2 linked regions of the Desulfobacula toluolica Tol2 genome follow. The protein of the gene in region 1 interacts with the protein of each later gene in a pairwise test. Links are inferred from orthologs where the notes say so. Each region holds a gene or a part of one and is shown on either strand. Other genes may lie near its edges. The genes, in order: rplA and thrS.

Region 1 (6,662 bases):
ATCGTGATGTTTCCCTTGGCAGATTCTGGTAAAGATCCCAGAAATTATCAAGGTAATTTATACTTTGTTTTCTAATGATTCTTAAGACCCTTGATTCTCCGCAATTATATGCAGCAAGTGCGGTTGTCCAGTCCCCAAAAAGATTATGAAGCTCTCTTAAATAAGCAATGGCTGCTCTGGTTGCTTTTTCAGGGTCTAAGCGTTCGTCAATATAATAATTGCGGTTTAATCCGAATTTGTATCCGGTCGAAGGGATGAATTGCCATAAACCAAGGGCTCTTGCAGGGGATAATGCCCTGATCTTAAAGCCGCTTTCAATTAAAGGGAGCCAGGAAAGATCTTCTGGTAATCCTGCTTTTTTTAATTCGGAAACAATAAACGGCCTATACCGTTGTGCCCGTTCAAGCGACTGGATAAAGAATTTTTTTTCAGGCCCTGTCAGCCTTTTTATCTCTTTTTTTACATGCGTATTCAGGGTGATGGGTATCTCATCGTGTTGACCGTTAACTACAATTTGGCGGGATGCGTAAATTTCAAGAATCCTTTTGGATATAAGGAATCTGATATCTTCTTTTTGCTGATTGAATTCGGGATAAATGTCCGGATCAATTTCAAGTATGGAATAATAAGCCGAATCAAGGTTGGTCAGTGCTTCTTCCAATTTGCCTTTTTCCCACATCTGCTGGGCATAATTACAAAGATCCAGCGCCTGGTCAATTTTTTCCTGGGCTGAGAGATCGGATTCTTTTTCAAGATCTGATTCATTTGGATCAGTTTTGGTTTTAGCCTGATTTTGTAAACAAGAATTCGAGGTGGTGCAGTTTAATTTGGATTCACTTGATTTTTCAAGGGAGTGTTTAATCAATTTAGTGTCGTTTAAAGTAGTATTGTTTACAATTGATTTTTCAGGCTCATTGATTCTTTTTAGAATATCTGAGGAGCTATTTTTATTGTGCGTATATTGACAACCTGCCGTGATCCAAAGAATAATCAATATTAGAGCAAGTTTTGTCTGCTGAGCCATTTGTCTCCTCGATTTTTACAATGATTTTTAATTTGCCCTAATTATAAAATTAATAAGAGGATGTCAAGGATATATGAATTATTTATCCAATGGGTGTATCCCTGTATTTTAAACAGTTTTTTTTACTCAGTAGGGTTAACAAATAGATGATTTTATCAAATCAGAAGGTATGCTTAGAAATTAGAAGCAAAAAGGATTTAATTTGATATTAAGGCCGTTTTTTAGGCTAATATACCCGTAAAATTCTGTAAATCAAGAGTTGATTATCATGAGTTGCTCTGCTATTATCTCCCGGTCTTTTTGATGTGACAAAATGTTGCAAATTTAAGGTAAGCCGATATAGCTCAGTTGGTAGAGCATCTCACTTGTAATGAGAATGTCCTCCGTTCGATTCGGGGTATCGGCTCCAAAAAAAATGGTGGGGTTCCCGAGTGGTCAAAGGGATCAGACTGTAAATCTGACGGCTCAGCCTTCGGAGGTTCAAATCCTCCCCCCACCACCAGTATGTTGTGTAGGAGATCTTAAAGCGTTGTTTTGGTGGATCGTTACTACATGGCTAATTATAACGGTTAGCTATTTTAGTTCATTATTTGCGGGAGTAGCTCAGTTGGTAGAGCTTCAGCCTTCCAAGCTGAATGTCGCGAGTTCGAATCTCGTCTCCCGCTCCACTTCTTTCGATCTTCACTTGAATAATGGTTTGAGTTAAAATTTAATTAATTTGAATCGCCTTTTCGGGCCCATGTAGCTCAGTCGGTAGAGCGCTTCCTTGGTAAGGAAGAGGTTCACCAGTTCGATTCTGGTCATGGGCTCCAAAACAACGGCAGAAGGAGCTAATTTAGGATGGCTAAAGAAAAATTTGAGCGGACCAAGCCGCATGTGAACATAGGAACAATCGGTCATATTGACCATGGAAAGACTACGCTTACAGCAGCGATCACCAAACTTGCAGCAATGGGTGGTCATGGTACATATGTGCCGTTTGATGAGATTGACAAGGCGCCCGAGGAAAGAGAGCGTGGTATTACAATAGCAACAGCTCATGTGGAATACGAGACAGCCAATCGTCACTACGCACATGTGGACTGTCCCGGCCATGCTGACTATATCAAGAACATGATCACAGGGGCAGCCCAGATGGACGGTGCGGTTCTTGTGGTAAGTGCTGATGACGGTCCAATGCCGCAGACAAGAGAGCATATTCTTCTTGCCCGGCAGGTAGGTGTTCCCTCGATTGTTGTGTTTTTGAACAAATGCGACATGGTGGATGACGAAGAATTGATTGAGCTGGTTGAAATGGAGCTTCAGGAGCTTCTTGATACCTATGAATTTCCCGGCGACACAACACCGATTATCAGAGGCAGTGCGCTTAAAGCGCTTGAAGTGGAAAGTGCGGATGATGAAGCTGCCAAACCGATTTTTGAGCTTCTTGATGTTCTTGACTCTTATGTTGCAGAGCCTGAAAGAGATACCGCAAAACCATTTCTGATGCCCATTGAGGATGTATTCAGTATTTCGGGTCGTGGAACTGTTGTTACCGGAAGAATTGAACGTGGTATTATTAAAACCGGTGAAGAGGTTGAAATTGTCGGTATCAGGGATACTGCCAAAACAGTGTGTACCGGTGTTGAAATGTTCAGAAAACTTCTGGATGAGGGTCAGGCAGGCGATAATGTCGGGCTTCTGCTTCGCGGAACCAAACGTGACCAGGTCGAAAGAGGACAGGTTGTGGCCAAACCCGGAACAATTACTCCTCATACGAAATTCAAAGCAGAAATGTATGCATTGAGCAAAGAAGAAGGTGGTCGTCATACTCCGTTTTTCAGTGGTTACAGACCCCAGTTCTTTTTCAGAACAACAGATATTACGGGTGTTTTGACTCTTGACGAAGGCGTGGAAATGATCATGCCAGGGGATAATGCAACTATTAACGTGGAATTGATTAATCCCATTGCAATGGAAAAAGAACTCCGCTTTGCAATCAGAGAGGGTGGACGTACCGTTGGCGCCGGTGTTATCGGTGAAATTGTAGAGTAGAGTCCTAAGGAGTTGATATGGACAGAGTGATCATTGCTCTTGCTTGTACAGAGTGCAAGAGAAGAAATTATACAACGACTAAGAATAAGCGGAAAACTCCTGATAAAATAGAGTTTAAAAAATACTGTAAATTCTGTAATAAGCATGTGATGCATAAAGAGACAAAGGTTAAATAATAATAGTTTGCAGGTCAGTAGCTCTAATTGGTAGAGCGCCAGACTCCAAATCTGGATGTTGGGGGTTCGACCCCCTCCTGACCTGCCATATTTTAAATTATGCCCCTATGTTTGGTTAAAAGGACTCGGGTGGCAAAGTTGACTTAGGAGTTTTATGTCACGGTTACAGAAAAAGAAAGCTTTAAGTGAAAAGAAGAAGAAGCCTGTGACGGAAAATCAGACAGATTTATCTGCCGGGTCTTCAAAATTTTCAAGTTCAAAATCGTCAACTGTGACAAGCCCTTTGAAAGCAAAGCGGGAAAAAAACTTGGCTGATGCTAAAGTCGGTGAGCCAAATTTTATCCAAAAGGCAATGGAATTTTTCAGGGAGGTCAAGGTTGAGTTGAAAAAGGTAACTTGGCCGACAAAAAAACAGACAACCGGTACAACCGTTGTTGTGATTGTTTTTGTTTTTGTTGTTGCAGCGTTTCTCGGGCTTTTTGATCTCGGCCTTTCTAAGCTCGTTCAGGTTGTCCTGACATAAAATAAGGGAAGTAACATGTCTCTAAAATGGTATGTCGTGCATGTATATTCAGGTCATGAGCAAAAAGTAAAACTTACTTTGGAAGAAAAAATAGAAACTTCCAAACATCCTGAGAAATTTGCTGAGATTCTTATTCCGACGGAAAATATTGTTGAGCTTGTAGATGGAAAGAAAAAAGAATCTTCGAGAAAATTTTATCCTGGGTATATTTTGGTCAGGATGCATCTGGATAATGAGACATGGCATATTGTAACTTCCACTGCAAAAGTTACTGGTTTTCTGGGTGGAAAAAACAAGCCGGCACCCATAAGTGACAAAGAGGCTCAAAGCATTGTTGATAAGATGCAGCAAGGTAAGAATAAGCCTCAACCAAAATACTTTTTTGAACCTGGAGATGATGTCAGGGTTATTGACGGACCGTTTTCAAATTTTAATGGTACTGTGGAAGATGTGTCTCCTGACAAGGAAAAAATTAAAGTTCTGGTCAGTATTTTTGGACGTGCAACCCCTGTGGAACTTAATTTTATACAGGTTACCAAAATATAATACCAAGATATAATATGGTTAAATAGTTAGTTTCAGGAGTTAAAAATAATGGCAAAAAAAGTAATGACACAAATAAAGCTTCAGGTTGAAGCAGGAAAAGCCAATCCATCTCCCCCCATCGGTCCTGCCTTGGGTCAGCATGGCGTAAATATTATGGATTTTTGCAAAGCTTTTAATGCAAAAACCGCCAATGATGCGGGATCTATTATTCCTGTTGTCATAACGGTTTACCAGGACAGGTCTTTCAGCTTTATTACCAAAACGCCACCAGCATCAAGATTGTTGCTGGCTGCCGCAAAAATTGCAAAAGGATCGGGAGAACCCAATCGGGATAAGGTCGGAAAAGTGACCAAAGATCAGCTTATTGCAATTGCCGAAACCAAAAAAGAAGACTTAAACGCCTCAGACATTGACGCAGCTGTTAAAATTATTGCAGGTACAGCTAGAAGCATGGGGATAGAAGTAGTTTAACTTTAAGTAAAAGAGTGATGAAAAATGCCAAAGCGGAGTAAAAAACATACAGAAGCACTTAAAAAGGTCGATAGACTGGTCCAGTACGATCCAATAAATGCCTTGGAACTGGCAGTTTCTTCAAGCTATGTAAAGTTTGATGAAACAGTTGATGTTGCCGTAAGATTAGGCGTTGATCCGCGGCATGCCGATCAAATGGTTCGCGGTACTGTCATATTGCCCAACGGGCTTGGTAAAGAAGTAAAAGTATTGGTTTTTGCAAAAGGTGAAAAGGAAAAAGAAGCACTGGATGCAGGAGCTGATTTTATTGCGGATGATGAGACCATAAAAAAGATTCAAGACGGATGGTTTGGTTTTGATAAAGCCATTGCGACTCCTGATATGATGGGTGCTGTTGGGAAGTTAGGTCGTATACTCGGGCCTCGCGGACTGATGCCAAATGCTAAAACAGGAACGGTTACCTTTGAACTTGAAAAAGCGATAAATGAGTTAAAAGCAGGTAAAATTGAATTTCGAGTAGAAAAAGCCGGTATCGTTCATGTACCAGTCGGAAAGGTTTCTTTTGGGGCACAAAAATTACTTGAAAACGTCAAAGCCTTTATAGATAAGTTGGTAGCACTGAAACCTGCAGCCAGCAAAGGGACTTACTTGAAAACAATCAGCGTGTCTTCGACAATGGGTCCTGGTATAAAAGTGGATCCCCTATTGGTAAAATAGATTGTTTAAATAGATTTTTAACCCTGTCATAGACAGTAGGTGCGCTTGTATTTTGAAAGTGCATAATCGGATTTGCCGGCCTGCCGAGACAGAAGATAATAAAATTTTGTTTTGGTTTAGTTGGCACCTTCGTCAAAAATATTATTAATGGAAGGAGGTGTAATAAAAATGCTGAATATTTCCCAAAAAAAAGAACAGGTTAAAAGGCTATCCCAGGAATTTTCTGAATCTGAGATTTCAATACTGGTGGACTATAAAGGTTTGGATGTATTGAAAATGACGGATCTTCGTTTGCGTCTCAGAAATGAGGGTGTTCGAATTGAAGTTGTAAAAAATACTTTGTTGAAAAGGGCATCTGAAGGTACGGATGCAGCCTTGATGAAAGATTTTTACAAAGGTCCCAATGCCATTGTTTTATCACAAGATGATCCGGTTGCTCCGGCAAGGATTCTGGTTGATTTTGCCAAAGATAACGATAAGCTTGAAATTAAAGCAGGTGCATTAGCAGGAAAGCTTCTCAATTCTGAAGAGATAAAACAACTGGCGAAAATGCCATCCAGAGAAGAGCTTCTCGGTAAGCTGGTTTATACGCTTAATGCGGTTCCAACCTCAATCGTCAATGTTCTTTCCGCTGTTCCACGATCTTTTGTTAATGTTCTCAATGCTATTAAAGATCAAAAAGAAGCTGCATAAGCAAGCATATATAAAATTTTAGAAAAAGACATTCCATACAGTTTTATTTAGGAGAAAAAAAATGGCCGATACTACAAAAGAAGATGTAATTGAATTCATATCCAGCATGAGTGTTCTTGAACTTTCCGAGCTTGTGACAGAGCTTGAAGATAAATTTGGTGTAACTGCTGCCGCCCCCATGGCATTTGCAGGCGGTGCAATGCCTGCTGTTGGCGATGCAGGTGCTGCGGCAGAAGAACAGACCGAATTTGACGTTATCCTTGAGACCTTTGGCGATAAAAAAATTAACGTTATCAAAGAAGTAAGAGCGATTACAGGGCTTGGTCTTAAAGAAGCCAAAGCTTTAGTGGAAGAAGCGCCTAAAGCAATTAAAGAAGGAATTCCAAAAGAAGAAGCTGATAAAATTAAAGAACAATTAGAAGGAGCCGGGGCTCAGGTTTCTGTAAAATAGTTTTATGAAATAAGTTAGCTTACAAAG
Region 2 (17,438 bases), 3.1 Mb from region 1 along the record:
TGTTTCACAGGAAAACAAGGCAGATTCAATGGATCATGCCCGGTGTTGACCGGGATATGAGTCCTGTCTGGTCAACCGACGGCAGAAGGGTCGCCTTTGCCCGTGTGCCCGGCAAAACAAAACATGAGCTGTTTGATTTGACCGCAGAGTTTACATTTTCCATATGTGTAGCCGATGTGGCCACCGGCAAAGGGGATATCATCTGGCAGACCCCGGAAACCGGAGGATGGGCCCAGTGGTATCCGCCCTATGCAGACTGGTTCGGTTCCGCTTTAAGGTGGACTCAAAACAACCGGCTGCTCTTTTATTCGGAACACCAGGGCAGGCTGCACATTTATTCAACAACACCTTCGGGAGAAGATCTCAAGGATCTGACACCGGGTGAATCCCAGGTTTGGGGCAGTACACTCACTTTGGACGGAACCATGCTTTATTACAGCAGCAACCGGAACACCCCTGATTACAGGCATATCTGGCAGACACCGACCAGTGGTGGCGACACGGTTCAGGTCACCAGGGGGGAGAGTGTTGAAACCAATCCGGTTATTTCTGGCAAGGGCGGGTTTATTGCATACCGGCGGGCCACCGGGGTGACGCCCCAGGCCGTTACTGTTCAGAAAATCAATGCCGACAAGTTCAGGACAATCTCTCCCAACCCGCTGCCCCAAAAGTTCCCTGATACCCTTGTTAAACCAAGGGTGATGATTTTTCCTTCAGATGATTTCCAGATCCACTGCCAGCTTTTCATGCCTGAATATGCAGCACCCGGTTATAAACTGCCTGCAATTATTTTTGTTCACGGCGGCCCTTTTCGTCAGATGCTCCTGGGATGGAGTCACCGGCCAAGCTATTCCAAAACCTATGCCATGAATCAATACCTTGCAAATAAAGGTTATATAGTGCTTTGTGTCAATTTTCGTTCAGGCACGGGATACGGACGTGCTTTTCGCCAGGCTGAAAATCAGGGTCCCCGGGGAGCTTCGGAATACAGGGATATCCAGGCGGCCATGGCCCGTCTGAGCCGTCTGCCAAATGTTGATCCCAAAAGGATCGGCATCTGGGGTGAGTCCTGCGGCGGGTATCTCACCGCCCTTTCCCTTGCCAGAAATTCTGATCTCTTTGCCGCCGGAGTGGCTCTGGCCGGCATTTATGATTTTTCCTTCAGGGCCACCAATATGTCTGTTCCGGGAGGAGAATGGGGACTTCAGGGTGCCGAAGGCCTGGAAATTGCCTTTCAGTCTTCGCCGGTTGCAGATGTGGAGAATTGGAAATCTCCTGTGCTGCTTGTCCATGGAGATGACGACCGTTCCGTTCTTTTTGCTCAGACCGTGAATCTTGTCCAGGACTTAAGAAAACAGGGTGTTCCTGTGGAATTCATGGTTCTTCCCGGCGAAGACCATGATTTTGTTCTGCACGAAAACTGGGTTCGCACCCTTGAAGCTGCCGGGGCCTTTTTTGACCGGGTGTTGAAAAACTAATCCGTCGGGTTAGTCATCATCAATTTTCCTTCCATGTTCTGATTCCAGTTCATGGGGGGAAAGGACTCTGGGGTCTCCGGGGTAAGGGGTGTCATACCCTTTTACAGTGTACCAGATTACCCGGTTCAGCATATCTTCGTCTGCGGCATCCGGTTTTGAGAAGTTCTGTTCAGCCATGGCCAGTGCCCATTCTTTTTCAAGGCCCTTCATAGCGGTCAGAGGCTTGTTCATCGTGTCCAGGGGAATTCTGGCTGGCTTTGCCTTAAAAGGCGTAAAGTCAGGCTTGTCCGTGAACACGGCCTTCATGGCCCGGGGATCAATGGCCATATCCATCTGGGTCATGGGCGGCAGTCCCAGAATATGTTCAATGGTCCGGGTGATATCGAGCTGGGTATAATAGTTGCTGTTTACCACTTCTCTTCTGGTATAAGGGCTTATTACAAATCCAAGGGTTCTGTGCCCGTCCACATGGTCCACCCCGTTTTGCGCATCATCCTCAATAATAAAAATAATTGAATTTTTCCAATAAGGGCTGTGGCTGATTTTTTCCACAATTCTGCCAAGTGCCAGGTCATTATCCGCAACCATGGCTTCAGGTGTAGGATAACCCGGAAGGTTTCCCTGGGTATGATCCTGGCATATCAGCATAACGGAAAGGTTCGGCAGGTTATTGTCTGCCACATATCGGTCAAACTCTTTCATCCACACTTGCACCCTGTACTGATCTGGAATTCCCGTGTTAAAGGGAGGAAACTCCCTGCAGAGCAGCCTGTCCAGGGAGGGAATATCAGATGAGGATCTTAATTTGACATGAAGTTCGCCGGTTTCCTCGCCGGCAAGGATACTGGTGTCTTGCCAAAAGGCTGCCCAGCTGCCGGCATTGGTTACACCTCCGCCCAGCCAGGGAGCCTTGACCTTTGCCGGCGGCTTTACAGTGGGATTGACCCACGGCCCCATTTCCAGTCCGTTGGCGGTCAGTCCGTTGGCATATTCTCCATAGACACGGACGGATTTACCCAGGTTCAGAGCGTTTTCCCAAAGAAAACCACTTGGTGCATATACCAGGGCATCTCCCCCGTTAAACGGATAGGTTCTGGCATAGGTGGTCAGATCTTTTGCCAGATAATCAACCACAAAGGCCTGGGTAATCCATTGATGCCCCTCAGAAGAAATTGATCCTGAGTCGTAAAGGTTGTCAAACAGCATAAACTGCCGGGCCAGGGCATGGTGGTTGGGGGTTACATCCTGGCCGAATTGTACAAGTTTCGGGTCTCCGTTGCCTTTGGGCTTTTTGTTTTTATCTTTAAAATCACCGAAAATCTGGTCATAGGTTCTGTTTTCTTTGATGATATAAAATACATGTTTGAAAACAGACGGGTCGCCTGTTTTCTCAGGCAGAGGAACAGGATCAGGCTTTTTTGTGCCGGTCTTTTTTGCATCTTTTCTCCTGGACAGAGCAATCCAGGAGTTGTTTTCAAGGGTTTGGCGTGTATGGGCCTGAAGGGTATGGTAATCGGGAAATTCTATCATGGAGGCACTTCCCATATAGGCCATGGAGTTATGGCCTTTCCCCTGTGTGGGAGGACTTCCTGCAGGGCTTTTCCAGATGGTTGCAGGCCCCAGTGCCCCCACCCCTTTTGTATTGGCAACCAAAAGTTGTCTTTTTTCATTGTCCACAGCGATTCCTGAAGGATACCAGCCTGTGGGAATCAATCCTTGAAATTCCACCCCGCCGAACCGATGCCCAAGAGCGTAGACAGCAAGGCAGTTGCCGGCTCCAAGGCTGACCACCAGGCGGTTGTCCATTATAGCCAGGGCATTGGGAGAACTGCCGAATAATGCATTTTCAAAGGGTTTTATGGAGATGGTTTTGATTACCTTGTCAGACTCAATATCAATTACAGAGACATTGTCGCTGTTTGAATTGGCCACAAAAAGGCGCTTGCCTGCCACCAGCAGGCCTGAAGGGTGAAGCCCCACCGGTATGGATGTGATTTGCTGATTTGTTTTGATATCCACCACAGATACGCTTCCTGTGATGGCACCGCCTGATATCGGGTCTGCAACAATGGGCGTGCCGCTTGAATCCACTGTAAAATCGCCTTGCCTTGCAGGACGTCCGCCCCTGTTGGACACATACACCTTACCATTACCGACAACCACGCCTGTTGGGACATTACCCACAGCAATCTCCTTCAGCACTGCCCGGGTTGAGATATCAAATACAGCCAGAGAATTGTTGCGGCTCAGGGCAATATAAAGGGTTTTGCCGTCATCGGAAACGGCCAGCCCTATGGGGTTGGGATTATAATCCGCCCCTGGATAGTGTATCTTGCTAAGGGGCAGGGCTAACTGCTGCTCAAGGAAAAGTGTATTGTCGGAAAGGACGTTTGCAATGAGCAGATACCCGTCCGATTGGGAGGCAAACAGGAATTTGCCGTCTTTGGAATAGACAATACCGTTGGAGGAGGCTTTGAAACCGTCCGGTGCAAACATTTGTTTGATTTCTCCTGTCCTGGAATCCATGACAATGATATTGTTTTTTGCGGCGTTGAGCAGTGCCACGGTTGTGCTGTCCGGACTCAGGGCAATACCGTTGGGACGTCCTTCAAATTCCACCTGGCGACCGGCGGGTTTAAGTATCCTGTTGGTGGGCAGGACAATGGTTCCGTCTTGTTGCCGACCCACTTGCCGCAATGGGTCATGCCCTGTATCAGAGCAATGAGCAGGGGTTTTGGTAAAGATGAGAAAAAAAGCAAGTAAAAACATCAAAATAAGGAAATTTGACCTTTTGGGCAATTGTATTGTTAAATTCATGTTCATTGGGCAGCTCCTGATGTTCTGTTTTTAATGTCGGTTTCAACAATTTTTTTTACAGGTAATAATTTTTGATTGGAACGGGTCACCTCGTTTAGATATGGATCATCATACATGGTAATATATGATTTGCCGCAGACCGTTTCCGGTTGAAACGCCGGTATGGAGGACATATCAATGACGGATTTGCAACTATCCCGGGTAATGATGTCAAAAAGACGCGTCTGATAGGTGTCATCTATATTGGTAGTTGCGATAAAACAGTGAAAAGGGTTGTCAAAGATTGTTTCTGGCAGTGTGTATAAAGAACATATCCTGAAGGGGTAGGGATTTTCTCTGTTTTTTTTGCGGAATTTTTTTGCAACTCTGGAAACCATTACCACGTTTTCATAATTGTTGGCACTTGCATACATGGCGACCTGCAGTGACAACATTCCTGCGCCTACAACAACAAGCGTATTGTCTTGTTTGCAGTCCGCCCATTTATTGATCAGGGAAAGGGAAAGGCCTTCATAATCGTCTGCTGCATAAAAATTGCGATTCTCCCGGATCTGTCTGGCTTTTTTTAATACTGTGTTTCCGAACTGCTGCATGATATGGCCGGAAGGCAATGAATTAACTGCCTGAGAAACCTGGTGATATATGAATTTTTCACCCAGGATGATGGATTTCACCCCGCAGCAGATTTTTATCAAACGGTTTTCAAGCTCAAATTTTTTTTTGATACGTCTGGCTTTGATTCCCAGAACAGCCTCAATAGGGTCTTTTTGGGGGGGGCAAGAAAAATAGACCTCTATTCTGTGGCATGTGCATACCAGCAGGGCATCTTTAAAGTGATCCAGGCTGTTCTGTTTTATTCTTGAGGAAAGCAAAGCCAGTTTTTTGGGATCAACAAAGGTGTGGTCAAGATAATAGCAGACATATTGATCATCAGTGGCCGTGGCTTGTGAAACTCTTAAATAGCTGTCTTTTCTATGATAACTGATAGTTCCCTCTCTTTTTCGGGATACCATGCCGTTATGTGAAAAATGGCACCTTTGTCCCGCTTATATTTGTTTAAACTCCACCCAGAGTCTTTCAAAATTCAGTTGATGGCCCCTGGCGATTTTCTGATAATCCAGATCAAGGGCATAGTGACTTTCCGCAACCGGGCTCCACAGGTATGTCCAGAGTTCTGATGCACATTTCAAGGCAATAAAACGCCGGCGCAATTCATCTGTCACCCTTGATTGAAAATAGGTTGCCAGAATCCGGTCTTCTTGATCCGGGTGCAGATCGCAAAAAGAACAGAAACATGCAAGATCAAATAAAGCCGTGTTAAATCCCGCATACTCCCAGTCAATTATCCAGAACCTTTGTCCGTCATCAATAAAATTGGATGCCAAAAGGTCGTTGTGAGTCACAACGGGTTTAATATTTCCAACCGCTTTCTCCAGAGCCGAATTTATGTTCATAAGACGGGGCAGTTGTACAGACAGCGGATGATTTGAATCCCTGAGGATGGCTGCATAATTACGGCAGACATGGAATACCCAGAACATGAGAACCGGTCCCCTGATGTGATGGATAATCTGCCGGTGGCATTCTTGAATCAACGGGACCAGGCGATTTAAATTGTTTTGTTTGGCAATGTCTTGTTTTGTAAGGGTTTTCCCTTGAATATACCGGGTTACCATGACACCGGGTTCGTGCCAGACGACTTCAGGAGAAATGCCTGCTGCATGTGCTGCCCTGGAAATTGCCAGTTCATTGGACCGCATCACGCAATGGACATCCAGATCATGCCCCAGGCGTACAAAAAAAGACTCTCCCCCATCCTCAACAAAAAAGTTGTGGTTGCTGTGTCCCCCTTTTATCTCTTCAGGGGTAACGTTTCCTTTCCAGCAGCCTAATCTGCAAATTTTGTCTTTCATTGCAACATTGGACTGTGAGTCAGTTTCGGGCAGCAGCAACAAAGGTGGTCTGGCCGATATGTTTCCTTGACCGGTCTTGGGTTTCAACATAAGATGCAAGTGTTCCGTCAGCCTCCATTTTGGAGACCTCATTTTGAATGCGTTTCAATTCTGTGTCAGTAACCAGTGCAAATGTGGAGTCCCCATCCCGCCATTCTTTTTTCAAGGGCCCCAGTTTGTCAAAATAGTCGGCACCGCGGCACATGGCATCCAGCGCCACAAACCGACCGTTTATGGAAAATCCTGATGCTGTCAACAACATGGCCAGGGTGTCCAGAGGCAGATAACGACGGCATAGTTTTTCCACAGCTTCCGGAATCAGTTTGTAGAACCAGTATCCATTCCTTATCTGTTCATGGGAGCTTGTGTTGATAATGAGGCTGCCGCCGGGCTTCAATACCCGATGAAATTCCATAAACACCCTGCGGCAGACTGGAAAGTCAGCATCTTGCATCTCCTCCAGATGATGCAGCACCTGGTTGACCATAATCGCATCAAAGCTCTTGTTTTTAAACGGCATTTGATCAATACTTGACTGGTGGAATTCAATTCGCCCCTGGTCAGCATGGGATTTAAATTTTTCCGCTGCAATGTCAAGCATTCCCTGGTTAAGATCGACAGCTTTGATCTGGCCTACATGAGGCAAGATTGACCGGGAGTAATTACCGGTTCCGCACCCGGCGTCCAGGAGCTTTATCTGATCAAGGGGGCGGCCCGGTTTTGCCAGAACACCGAGTATGATTTCCACACCTGCCGGTATCCGGGTTTTATCATAGCTTCTGGAAGTTTTTGTGTAGTTTTCGAATTTGCTCATGGATGCTTATTCTTGTTTGCTTTCTGTTAATGCCACATCTTTGCTGGCGTTTTTCCATAAAACTTTTAAGCCGTTGCGATCTCTTTTTTCTTTGATTGTGGGATAAAAATGATGGTATTTGGCAAGATAGTCAGGGTCATCAAGGTGGAACTCTTTTATTTTTTCCTGGGGCAGCCCGTCCACAATATTTCGGGTGACCGGCGCAGAGGTCAGGTAGTTCACAACCACCTCTATCTGATATTTTTTACCAAGGGTGTAATTAATCCATTCTTCAGCCACTTTTTTTAAAAATGGTTTGTTTTTCAGCGAATGGGCAATGGCATGGGAGTCAATCCAGGCAGGAGAGCCTTCCTGGGGGTCCACCATCTTCCATTTATCTTCTTTTTGATTAAGACCGGAGAGGGACCAGCCCCAGGATGTGCCAAGATACAATCCTTTGAAGTGGTGCGGAGAATCAATACCCGGCCAGAATGAATGTGCATTTTCCACCAGAGTTCTTAATTTTGCATGAAAAGTCTCATTATTAAGTTTTGCAAAATTAGACATGTCATGCACATCATATCCTAATGCCAGGGCTGTGATATAAATATTGACTTCTGTTGTGCCTTTGGTGATGGTGTATTTTCCCTTGTATTGCTCATCCCACAGTATATTCCAGGTTTTTGGCGGTGTGGGAAAGTATTTGGTATTGTACACCAAGCCGTATGCACCATGGGCAATTGGTGCGGCATACACTTTTCCGTTGAAGGTCGTATAGGGTTCAAATGATTTAAGCACATATTTGTAATTGGGAATGTTTTCCAGGTTGAGGGGGAGGGCCAGATTGTTATCTACGAATTTCCAGCGCCCGTCATTTAAAATATGCTGGGTCGGTACAAAAATATCTGCCTTACCTGTCCTGACCGGAACAAAGATTTCAGTTGTATCCTGAAGATAAGTCCGATTGATTTTTACTTTTTTGTCGTATTTTTGTTCAATAAAGGCCTCAAACTCAGCCACATATTTGTCTGGCGCATATCCATCCCAGGTCAGAAGATTTAAGATATTGTCTGCCTGCGCACAAGATGGTACAAAAAACAATACAATGCCCATCAAAAATGACAAAACCAGATATTTTGTTTTTTTCATATCCCCCCTAATTCATATGAAAGTCTTGAAAAATCCAAACAGTGACTTGCATATTTTGTTGTGGGCAAAACAATATGACCAGATTGTTGTATAAAATGGCCAGATCTGCCCGTGGCAGTTAGTAAAATTTATGACTTGAAAAATTTACACAAAGACTTTTAATCTTTGTTATGAGTAAATTTTAAATGAAAGAGTTAACTTTACTCATGAAGGTTTTATATAAAAGGTTTTGAAAAGAATCAATAGTGGAAAATTTATGTTTTGAAGAAAAATAAGGATTTATTTGTGGCGGGATAAAAATTTCATATAAAAAAGACAGCCCAATATGCTTCCGGCACAGTCTGCTATAAAGTCATAGACAGAGGCAGACCGTGCCGCCACAAATGCCTGGTGGACTTCATCTGATAATCCATAAAAACAGGCAAAAAGAATGGTAACAATCTTGATTTTTAAGGGGGACCAGAAGGGCTTTCCTTCTTTAAGGCTTATGGCAGTAAGGATAGCCAGAAAGGCATACCCCCCGAAATGAAGCACCTTGTCCGCATGGGGGAATGAAGATCCTGAAACCACTCCCGGATAGGAAGACTGCCAGAAAATTAAGGTACAAAATATAATTACCGGCAGTCTGTAAAAAACAATCCTGCCCAGGGTTCTAGAAAATGGGCTCATTCAGTGTTCTTTCCTTGATATGGTGCGATACCGGCGCAACAAAATCAAACATGTCGATTCCCATCCTGACCTCTCCGTCAAGGGTTCTCACGGAAAGTGTCTTGGTTTCCTTTTCCTTGTCCCCTATGGTGAGGATCAGCGGAACGTAATTTAGCTGGGCATCTCTGATTTTCTTTTTAAGGGTTTCGCTTCGTTTGTCCACCTCGCACCTGATTTGATACGTTTCAAGTTCTGATTTGAGTTGGTCGGCATAATCCGCCAGATCCTGGTTGATGGGCAAAAGGATTGCCTGGACAGGTGCCAGCCACAAGGGAAATTTGCCTGCAAAATGTTCCACAAGAATACCGAAAAACCGTTCCAAAGATCCGTAAATGACACGGTGGATCATTACTGGCCGGTGTTTTTCATTGTCCTTGCCCTTGTAGGTCAGGTCAAATCGTTCCGGCAACGACATGTCCAGCTGCACAGTTCCGCATTGCCAGGTTCTTCCTAAGGCATCCTTGATGTGAATATCAATTTTGGGGCCGTAGAATGCGCCGTCCCCTTCATTGATGAAAAATTTCTGGCCATAACGCTCTAAGGCGGACTTAAGACCGTTTGTTGCATTTTCCCATTGCTCGTCAGACCCGATTGATTTTTTGGGCCGGGTTGACAATTCCAGATGAAAATTCAGGCCGAACCGGCTGTAGATTACCTTTGCCAGTATCAATACCCTGAGAACTTCGCTTTCGATTTGATCCGGTGTCATGAAAATATGGGCGTCATCCTGATGAAAAGCCCTGACCCTGAAAAGGCCGGAAAGCGCACCGGAAAGCTCATGGCGGTGAACCATGCCGATTTCACCAACCCTCAAGGGCAGATCCCGGTAGGAGTAAGCTTTTGTTTTGTACAGCAGCATGCCGCCTGGGCAGTTCATGGGCTTGATGGCATATTCTTCATCATCAATTACCGAGGTGTACATGTTTTCCCGGTAATTTTCCCAGTGCCCGCTTTGCTCCCAGAGTTTGCGGTTGAGCATGACAGGAGTTTTTGTTTCCACATACCCTGCAGCTTTGTGTTCTTCGCGCCAGTAGTCCAGGAGTGTATTCCATACCTCAATGCCTTTTGCATGGAAAAAGGGCATGCCGGCTGCTTCATCATGAAAAGAGTAAAGATCCAGTTTGGTGCCAAGCTTGCGGTGATCCCTTTTTTTTGCTTCCTCAATCATGTGAATATATTTGTTGAGCTTTTTTTTATCAAAAAAGGATATGCCGTAAAGCCGCTGAAGCTGTTCTCTTGTCTGGTCCGCTCTCCAGTAGGCACCTGAGATTTTTAATAATTTAAATCCTTTGATCATGCCGGTATGGGGAATGTGGGGGCCCCGGCAAAGGTCAATAAATTTGCCGTTCTGGTAAAGGGATATTTCCTGTGCTTCGTCAAGGTCATTAATTATTTCAAGTTTAAACGGGTTGTCCTTGAATATCTCAAGGGCTTCTTGTTTTGAAACCACCTGTCGTTCAAAGGTATTCTTGGCCTTGATGATTTTTTTCATTTCATCTTCAATGGCACCAAGGTCATCTTTTGAAATCGGTTCCATGTCGATGTCATAGTAGAACCCGTCTTCCACCACAGGACCGATGGTCAGTTTTGCCTCTGCATAAATATTTAATACGGCTTCCGCCATGACATGGGCAGACGAATGTCTCAGGATCTCAAGCCCTTCATCGTCATTGGCAGTAATGAAACTGATGGCGGTGTCTTCTGTGATTTGTCCGTTTAAATCCAAAAGCCGGTCATCAATTTTCATTGCCACGCAGTTTCTGGCAAATCCGTCTGAAATACTTTTGGCAACATCCATGCCTGTGGGGATGTTTTCAAAGCTCTTTATACTATTGTCTGGAAATGTTATGTTAATCATCTTGTTTTCCATTGGGTTTTGTTATCTGTTAAAATAAAACATGAATTTTAGAAGAACTGGTGTAAACAATCAAGGGAAAAAATATTGAATTACAAGTTTATTGAATCTGAATCAGAATTGAACCATGTCTGTGATGATCTGTTAAAGGAAAAAATAATTGCTGTTGATCTGGAAGCGGATTCAATGCATTGTTTTAAGGAGAAAATCTGCCTGATCCAGATTGCCTCTGCAAAAGAAGCGTTTTTAGTTGATCCTTTTGAAATCAAGAAGATTTCATCTTTTTTAAACGTGCTTGAAAATAATGATGTTATGAAAGTGTTTCACGGGTCTGATTTTGATATCAGAAGTCTTGACAGGGATTATCATGTGCAGGTGAATAATCTTTTTGACACTGAGATCGCCTGCCGGTTTTTAGGCATCAAAGAGCGGGGGCTTGCAGCCCTGTTAAAAAGAAATTTTGACGTTGATGCAGACAAGAAATTTCAAAAGGTGGACTGGGCACAACGTCCGCTAAAGCAGGCAATGATTGAATATTCCGTGGGGGACGTGGCATACCTGGTAGAACTGCAGGATATTATTCATGGACGGCTTAAGGAAAAAAAACGTCTTGCCTGGGCAAAAGAAGAATTTGAAATACAGGCACAGGTCCGGTATGAAAATAATCATACATTTCCCTTGTTTAAAAAATTTAAGGGTGCCGGTAAAATGGATAACAGGAGCCTTGCGGTTCTGGAAAATCTGCTGCAGATGAGGCTTTCCATTGCCCAAAAAAAAGATCAGCCCTTGTTTAAAGTTATTTCAAATCCTTCGTTAATGACCATGGCCTGCGAGAAACCCTTGACAATCGATCGTATCCTGAAGATACGGGCATTGAGCAGAAAACAGGCGGACATGTATGGAAACCTTTGTGTGGAGGCTGTGGTTAAGGCCATGGAATTGGAGCATAGGGCGTTGCCCTCATATCCGAAAACCAGAAGACCCAAAAAGGATGATTTGATACAGGAACGGATCAAACGGCTGAAAAAGATGAGAGAAAAATTAAGCGGTTCCTTGGGAATTGAACCTGGGTTTTTATTGAACAATGCAGTGATTTCATGTGTTGCGGCTGAAAATCCTGCAACACCTGAAGAGCTTTTAAAAATTGAACAGGTCCGGCAGTGGCAGGTGGAAGCCATGGGCCGGGATATTATTTCACTGCTTGGATATTGCAGGGCATGACGGACGGAAAATATGGAAATTGAATTTATTAAAATGCAGGGCCTTGGCAATGATTTTATTCTTCTGGATAACAGGAAAGGTGACATCAGGCACCCTTATCCAGACCTGTCAAAAAAACTTTGTTCAAGGCATTTCGGCATTGGAGCCGATGGTATGATCCTTATTCTTAAATCCGTGGCCCAAGATATTAAATTCAGGATATATAATTCTGACGGATCACAGGCCCAGATGTGCGGCAACGGCATGCGTTGTTTTGCTAAAATCCTGTATGAGAACAAGATATTGCCACAAAAGAAAATGCGTGTGGATACAAAGGCAGGCACCGTTATTCCCGAGGTGATCACAGATGAGGCGGGTCGGGTAAGTTCGGTAAGGGTTGATATGGGCGAACCCGTGCTTTTTTGCCGGGATATTCCGTTTAAAAGCCCCAATGAGATTGCCGTAGAAGAGTTTTTGACCGTAGGGGACAAGGAGTGTGGCATTATCCCTGTGTCCATGGGAAACCCCCATGCCGTTATGTTTGTTGATGATCTGGAAAGAGTGGATGTCAAAAAAATCGGCCGGTCAATTGAGACTCATGAAAGGTTTCCTGAAAAGACAAATGTTGAGTTTGTTGAAGTGGTAAATGATAAGGAATTAAAAATGAAGGTATGGGAAAGGGGGGCGGGGATGACTCTGGCCTGCGGTACAGGTGCCTGTGCCGCTCTGGTTGCCGCTAACCTGACGGGCAGGACGTCAAAAAGCGCTGTTGTTCATCTTGATGGAGGAGACCTTGACATTCAATGGAACAAAGAGACCAACCATGTCTTTAAGACCGGTCCTGCCACAAAGGTATTTGAGGGGCGGATAAGAATTTGAAACCCTGAAGTTTGAGTTTTTTTAATCTGGTGGTTCAATACCAGGTGTTTTGATTTCAGGCGGGTTAATTTCAGGCAGCCAAAATTAACCCTGTTACTATCCTTGTGCCTGGTTATTTCGGCATGATGTCTTCCAGGTATGATTGAACAAAATCAATGAATGTTTTTATCTCTTGTTCAGACGTTTTTTTAACATTATCGACTTTTGATTCCAATTTCAGATCATCTTTGTCAATTGCTTTTTCAATAAAGAAAGTTTCAACTTCACAATCCGGGAGAAGATGACCGCAGCCGCCCACAGTACCCAAAAATTCCTGTTTATAAAAAATCGGGACGGCAAATTTAACAAACCCTGCATCACATTCATCCACAACAGGTTCTTTTGTTTTTTGGGTTTCTGATGTAAAATATTGATTTGCAATTGCACATATGGCGGCAATACCCTCAGGATAAGACTTGACGGTCGGGCAGACTTCATTCGCCCAGTTTGCATAGGATGTTATGCGGTTTCCGTTTTTGTCATACACACACGAATTCATTCCGGAGCGCTTGTGTAATTCTTTTTCAAAGGCTTCCCATTTTTCTATGGAAGTGATGTCGGTAAGATCCATTTGATTCCTCTTTATTTGTTGTGGCAGAGTGAACTGCCATGGCCGTTATTACGTCAGTAATATACGCGATGATCATGTTTTTTGAAAGTCTGTTTGAAAATTATTTGTAACACATAATATAGCATCAGCTTAATTCGCATCAACTTGTTTGACTCTTTAAACCAAGTAAGTGAGCGTCTGCTAAGCTTAAGTCCGAAATTTGAGTAGCTTACATTATCAGAGACTCAGATGCCAGATAAGCCACTGTATGGATTTTTATGCCCAGATTATAATGAGCGGACAATTCTTCTATCTGCCGGTAGCATGACAGACATGCCGTGGCAAGATGAGGCAGACTGGCTGCCTTTATCTGGTCGGCTTTTGGTTTTCCTGTGATCATTCTTTTTTTTGTGCTGTTACCGTCCTGCAACATGCCTCCTCCTCCTCCGCAGCAGATTGCGTCTTCCCTGTTGGGGGTAAGTTCCACAACTCCCTGGCAGACCATGGAAAGCAATTGTCTCGGGGCGTCATATCCTCCTGATTTTCTGGAAATATTGCAGGGATCATGGTATGCGATTTTATAGGGATGTACGCCGGGGTCAAATTTAAGAATTCCTTTTCGGGCATACTGCACAACCAGTTCGGGCATGCTGACAACTTCAAATTTTGGTTTTCTTCCGATAATGTCTTCAAGGAGGTATTTTAATACATGGTAACCATGGCCGCATTCTCCAAGCACAAGGGTTTCAATGCCGAGTTCTTCAGCCGGTTCAACCACCATCAGTGCCATTTTTTTTGTGATGTCATCCTTGCCCACAAAATATCCCCAGTTGGTGACGTCTGAATGGCGGGCAGACATGGTCCATGGTTCTTTTATGGCATAAAAAAGTTTTGCCATGGCCGTCAATTGAAGCAGGTTGACGCCCAGTTCTCTTGGGTTGGGAAGGTAGAGAAGCTTTGCACCTTTTTGATCATGGGGGATTTGAGCTTTAGGATCATTTATTTCATCAGCAAATTCTTCGCTGACCCATTCAACGGTTTCTACAAATTCTTCTTTGCTCAGACCGTTGACATCGCCCACTTCCATTCGGTTTTTAATTCCTTGTTTAAGATCTTCAGGGATTTTCTCATCTGCAATGGCAAGGCTTCTGGCTTTTGCTACAATTTTGTCCATGCAGATCCCCATGGGGCAAACCTGGGTGCAGCGGTTGCAGATCAGGCAGTCCCAGAGCATATGGCTGTTTACAAGCTGCTCGTCAAGCCCAAGGGCGGCCATGCGGATGATCTGGCGGGGCAGGGGGCCGCCTTCCCCTTCAAACCAGGTACACCTGGAGGTACATGCCCCGCAGGTGAGGCATTCAAGACTATTGTGACCCGGAGACAATTGTTTGAGCAGGGTATACAGAACAGAATCTTTATTTATCGTTGCATGATCCATATGTTTTTCCTTTTTATAAAAAAGTCTTTAAAAATCCACACATAGACTTTCAATCTTTGTTGTGGCAAACCAAGATGAAAGACCAGGTCTGCGCATGCCAGTTATTCTGATGCCTTTGCAATAATGCGTTTGAATTTTGCAGTTTCATTGGCTGCAACAGGTTCCCACATTATTTTGGATGCCGCAACTCCCGGAAGACGCGATATGTTTTTCACGCTGGTCTCGGCAACACGGCTGCCAGCAAAAGAACGGCAGTTTTCTTCGTGGCACCCGCTGACAATCACTTGTGCAGCACCGTTTAAAAGAGCTTTTAAAATGATGTCGCTGCTGATTCTGCAGACACAGGGAATTTTAATCAATGTGATATTATCCGGCAGGCAAAGATTGTTTGCAGCAAGGGCAGCCGACCGTTCGCAGGCCAGGATGACAATTTTGTTTGTTTCAATTTTTTGGGCAATCAGGTCATTGCTCAGTTCTTTTGACTCAATGGCATATGCCGGGCAGTTGGACACACAAAGATGACATGAAAAACATGAGTTTGGTACAATCTGGGGCCGGTTTTTTTCATTCATGACAATGGCGCCATGAGGGCAGATCCGTATACAGGTAAGACACTGGGCACATTTTTTCTGATTGATTTCAACCCCGGTATCTATTTGAGGTGAATCCAATTTGGCCTGATCCAATTTAGTCCAATAAGGTGCCTGGGAAGAAAGTTCAGATAAAATATCTTTTATTTCATTGTTTAAATCCTCCTGGTCTGTCTCGTCATGACCGCTTCCGGCAAAAAAGATGCCTTTTCTGGAAGACCTGGTCAACCTGTGGCGGGTGTTGGCAGATTGCAGAAAGCCTTGTTTGTCAAGGGGCTGCCGTAGAAGGGCTGCAGCATCTTTAAATTCTGTGCCGGGAAGGACGACCGGGGGCAATACAAGGCAGTCACAATTGAGGTTCAGCTCAATGAAAGGCAAGGTGGCCTCTTTGAGTTTGATTAAAAAGCCGTTGCCTGAATCCCGGATATCAATGTCATCACTGGTTTCAAATCTGAGGAAATCAACACCTTGCTGTCTGGCCGTGTCGTAGAGGCGCTGGCCGGATTCTCCGTGTACCAGCATTTTGTTCATGATGACAGAGATGTTTTTTCTCAGCGATCGTGCTTTGATGGCAGTATTAAGGGCGAGCCTTGCAGATGATTTGAATTCAGGGCCGTGATAATCCAGCAGGACGGCAATGTTGTCCGGGCAATCATCAGGTGTTTTCTCAATCATTTGGGAGAGTGCATCAAGGCTTGCGGGCTTGTTGGTCAGGCCTGAAAGCGGCTTTTGTGACTGTATGGGCTCATGGGCCGCAATGATGGCGGCGCAGGTCAATGTTGTTTTTTTACTCCCAATAGATTCATCAAAAGGAGATTCATAAAAGATGGAAAAGTTTCCGGCAGTGCCGGATATGGAAATAAGTTTGCTGTTGTTCAAGATTGTTACCTGGGTATCATCGCAAAGATTTGTTCCCGGTCCGAAAAGATAGGTGCTATATCCTTTTGCAGCGATGGCCATTGCGGTCTGGTCGGCCTGTGAACCTTGTCCGAAAACCGCAATGCCCGGTTTTTTGTCGTGTGTCAACCCGAGTTCGTCAATGATCCTGGCTGCTGCCATTCTGCCATCCTGTTGAGAGGCAAGTATGTCTTTGGGGCCCTTGGCACACCCTGCAACACTTACATCAGCTGACAGCATTGCCTGGTCTGTATTGAAAAAACCCCATGAATTGGGGCTTATGCCCAGCAGCTTTGCTGTGTTCTCAAGGTTCTGGGACGGCTGCATGCCAACGGACAGAACAATAAGATCAAAGGCTCTGGCAATCCTGGTTTGATTTTTTGGGGTTTGATTGTTTTTAGTTTGGTTCTCTTTGGCTTCCGTCATGATGGTCAGCATCTTGGTTTCCGCATCTTCAAGTATTTCGGCAGGAACGCCCTGGATCAGCTCAATATTTTTAGAAAGGGTGCTAAAAAGGGGTCTTACCTCTTTGCCAATGATCTGAAGATCCATGTGGAAGAGGGTGATATCGGCCTCAGGGTAAAGATGAACCAGTTTGTTGGCATGGCGCATGGAGATTTTACAGCAGACCTGGGAACAATAATCTTTTCCCTGCTCACGGTTCCTGGACCCAACGCACTGGATAAAGGCGATTTTTGGGTCAGCTTTTCCGTTCAAGTATTCTGAAAGGGTTTCTTCTTTCAAAAGGGTATTTAGCCGGGCCGTGGTAATTACGTTTTCATATGCATCATGGTGAAGGGACTTGATCTGAACAGGATCAAAAGGTGAAAATCCTGTGGCCAGTATTATTTTTTCAACAAAAAAGGTCTCTTTGTTGTTAAGGCCCACCTCATACCCTTGGTCTTTTTTGATCAGGGTTTCAACCATGGCATCAAGGTGACAAGTCACATTTTTCTGTTTCAGGATCTGATCTGCCATTTCAATACTCAGGCATGCCCCGCAGTTTTCACAGCTGCCGGTTGCCATGCATGCCCACAGGGCGGCATGCCCGCCAAGGGTGTCGTCTTTTTCCACCAGGTGTACGATAATATCC

The links.
Region 2: the proteins of rplA (region 1) and thrS interact in binary tests that used the Escherichia coli proteins (3 or more experiments, as listed by UniProt). The link is inferred for Desulfobacula toluolica Tol2 from one-to-one orthologs.

What each region holds. Positions count from the first base shown.
Region 1 is NC_018645.1:4,078,087-4,084,748, reverse strand. What follows is about bases 3,725-6,644. They hold rplA (50S ribosomal protein L1), read left to right. Parts: upstream 3,725-4,798; coding sequence 4,799-5,491; downstream 5,492-6,644. Other genes in these bases: rplL (50S ribosomal protein L7/L12), read left to right, coding at 6,246-6,635; rplJ (50S ribosomal protein L10), read left to right, coding at 5,660-6,184; rplK (50S ribosomal protein L11), read left to right, coding at 4,352-4,774; nusG (transcription termination/antitermination protein NusG), read left to right, coding at 3,773-4,303; secE (preprotein translocase subunit SecE), read left to right, coding at 3,725-3,757. In the rest of the region: TOL2_RS18655 (LysM peptidoglycan-binding domain-containing protein), read right to left, coding at 1-1,024; tuf (elongation factor Tu), read left to right, coding at 1,865-3,058; rpmG (50S ribosomal protein L33), read left to right, coding at 3,076-3,234; more of secE, read left to right, coding at 3,389-3,724. UniProt on the Escherichia coli protein: One of the primary rRNA binding proteins, it binds very close to the 3'-end of the 23S rRNA. Forms part of the L1 stalk. It is often not seen in high-resolution crystal structures, but can be seen in cryo_EM and 3D reconstruction models.
Region 2 is NC_018645.1:1,010,221-1,027,658, forward strand. The notes cover bases 8,299-11,165. They hold thrS (threonine--tRNA ligase), read right to left. Parts: upstream 10,756-11,165; coding sequence 8,842-10,755; downstream 8,299-8,841. Other genes in these bases: TOL2_RS04810 (VanZ family protein), read right to left, coding at 8,469-8,858; TOL2_RS04820 (ribonuclease D), read left to right, coding at 10,840-11,165. In the rest of the region: TOL2_RS04780 (S9 family peptidase), read left to right, coding at 1-1,478; TOL2_RS04785 (alkaline phosphatase family protein), read right to left, coding at 1,488-4,301; TOL2_RS04790 (hypothetical protein), read right to left, coding at 4,298-5,308; TOL2_RS04795 (phosphotransferase), read right to left, coding at 5,342-6,298; TOL2_RS04800 (class I SAM-dependent methyltransferase), read right to left, coding at 6,228-7,061; TOL2_RS23430 (ABC transporter substrate-binding protein), read right to left, coding at 7,068-8,189; more of TOL2_RS04820, read left to right, coding at 11,166-11,973; dapF (diaminopimelate epimerase), read left to right, coding at 11,986-12,831; TOL2_RS04830 (PocR ligand-binding domain-containing protein), read right to left, coding at 12,944-13,441; TOL2_RS04835 ((Fe-S)-binding protein), read right to left, coding at 13,650-14,858; TOL2_RS04840 (hydrogenase iron-sulfur subunit), read right to left, coding at 14,960-17,438. UniProt on the Escherichia coli protein: Catalyzes the attachment of threonine to tRNA(Thr) in a two-step reaction: L-threonine is first activated by ATP to form Thr-AMP and then transferred to the acceptor end of tRNA(Thr). The rate-limiting step is amino acid activation in the presence of tRNA.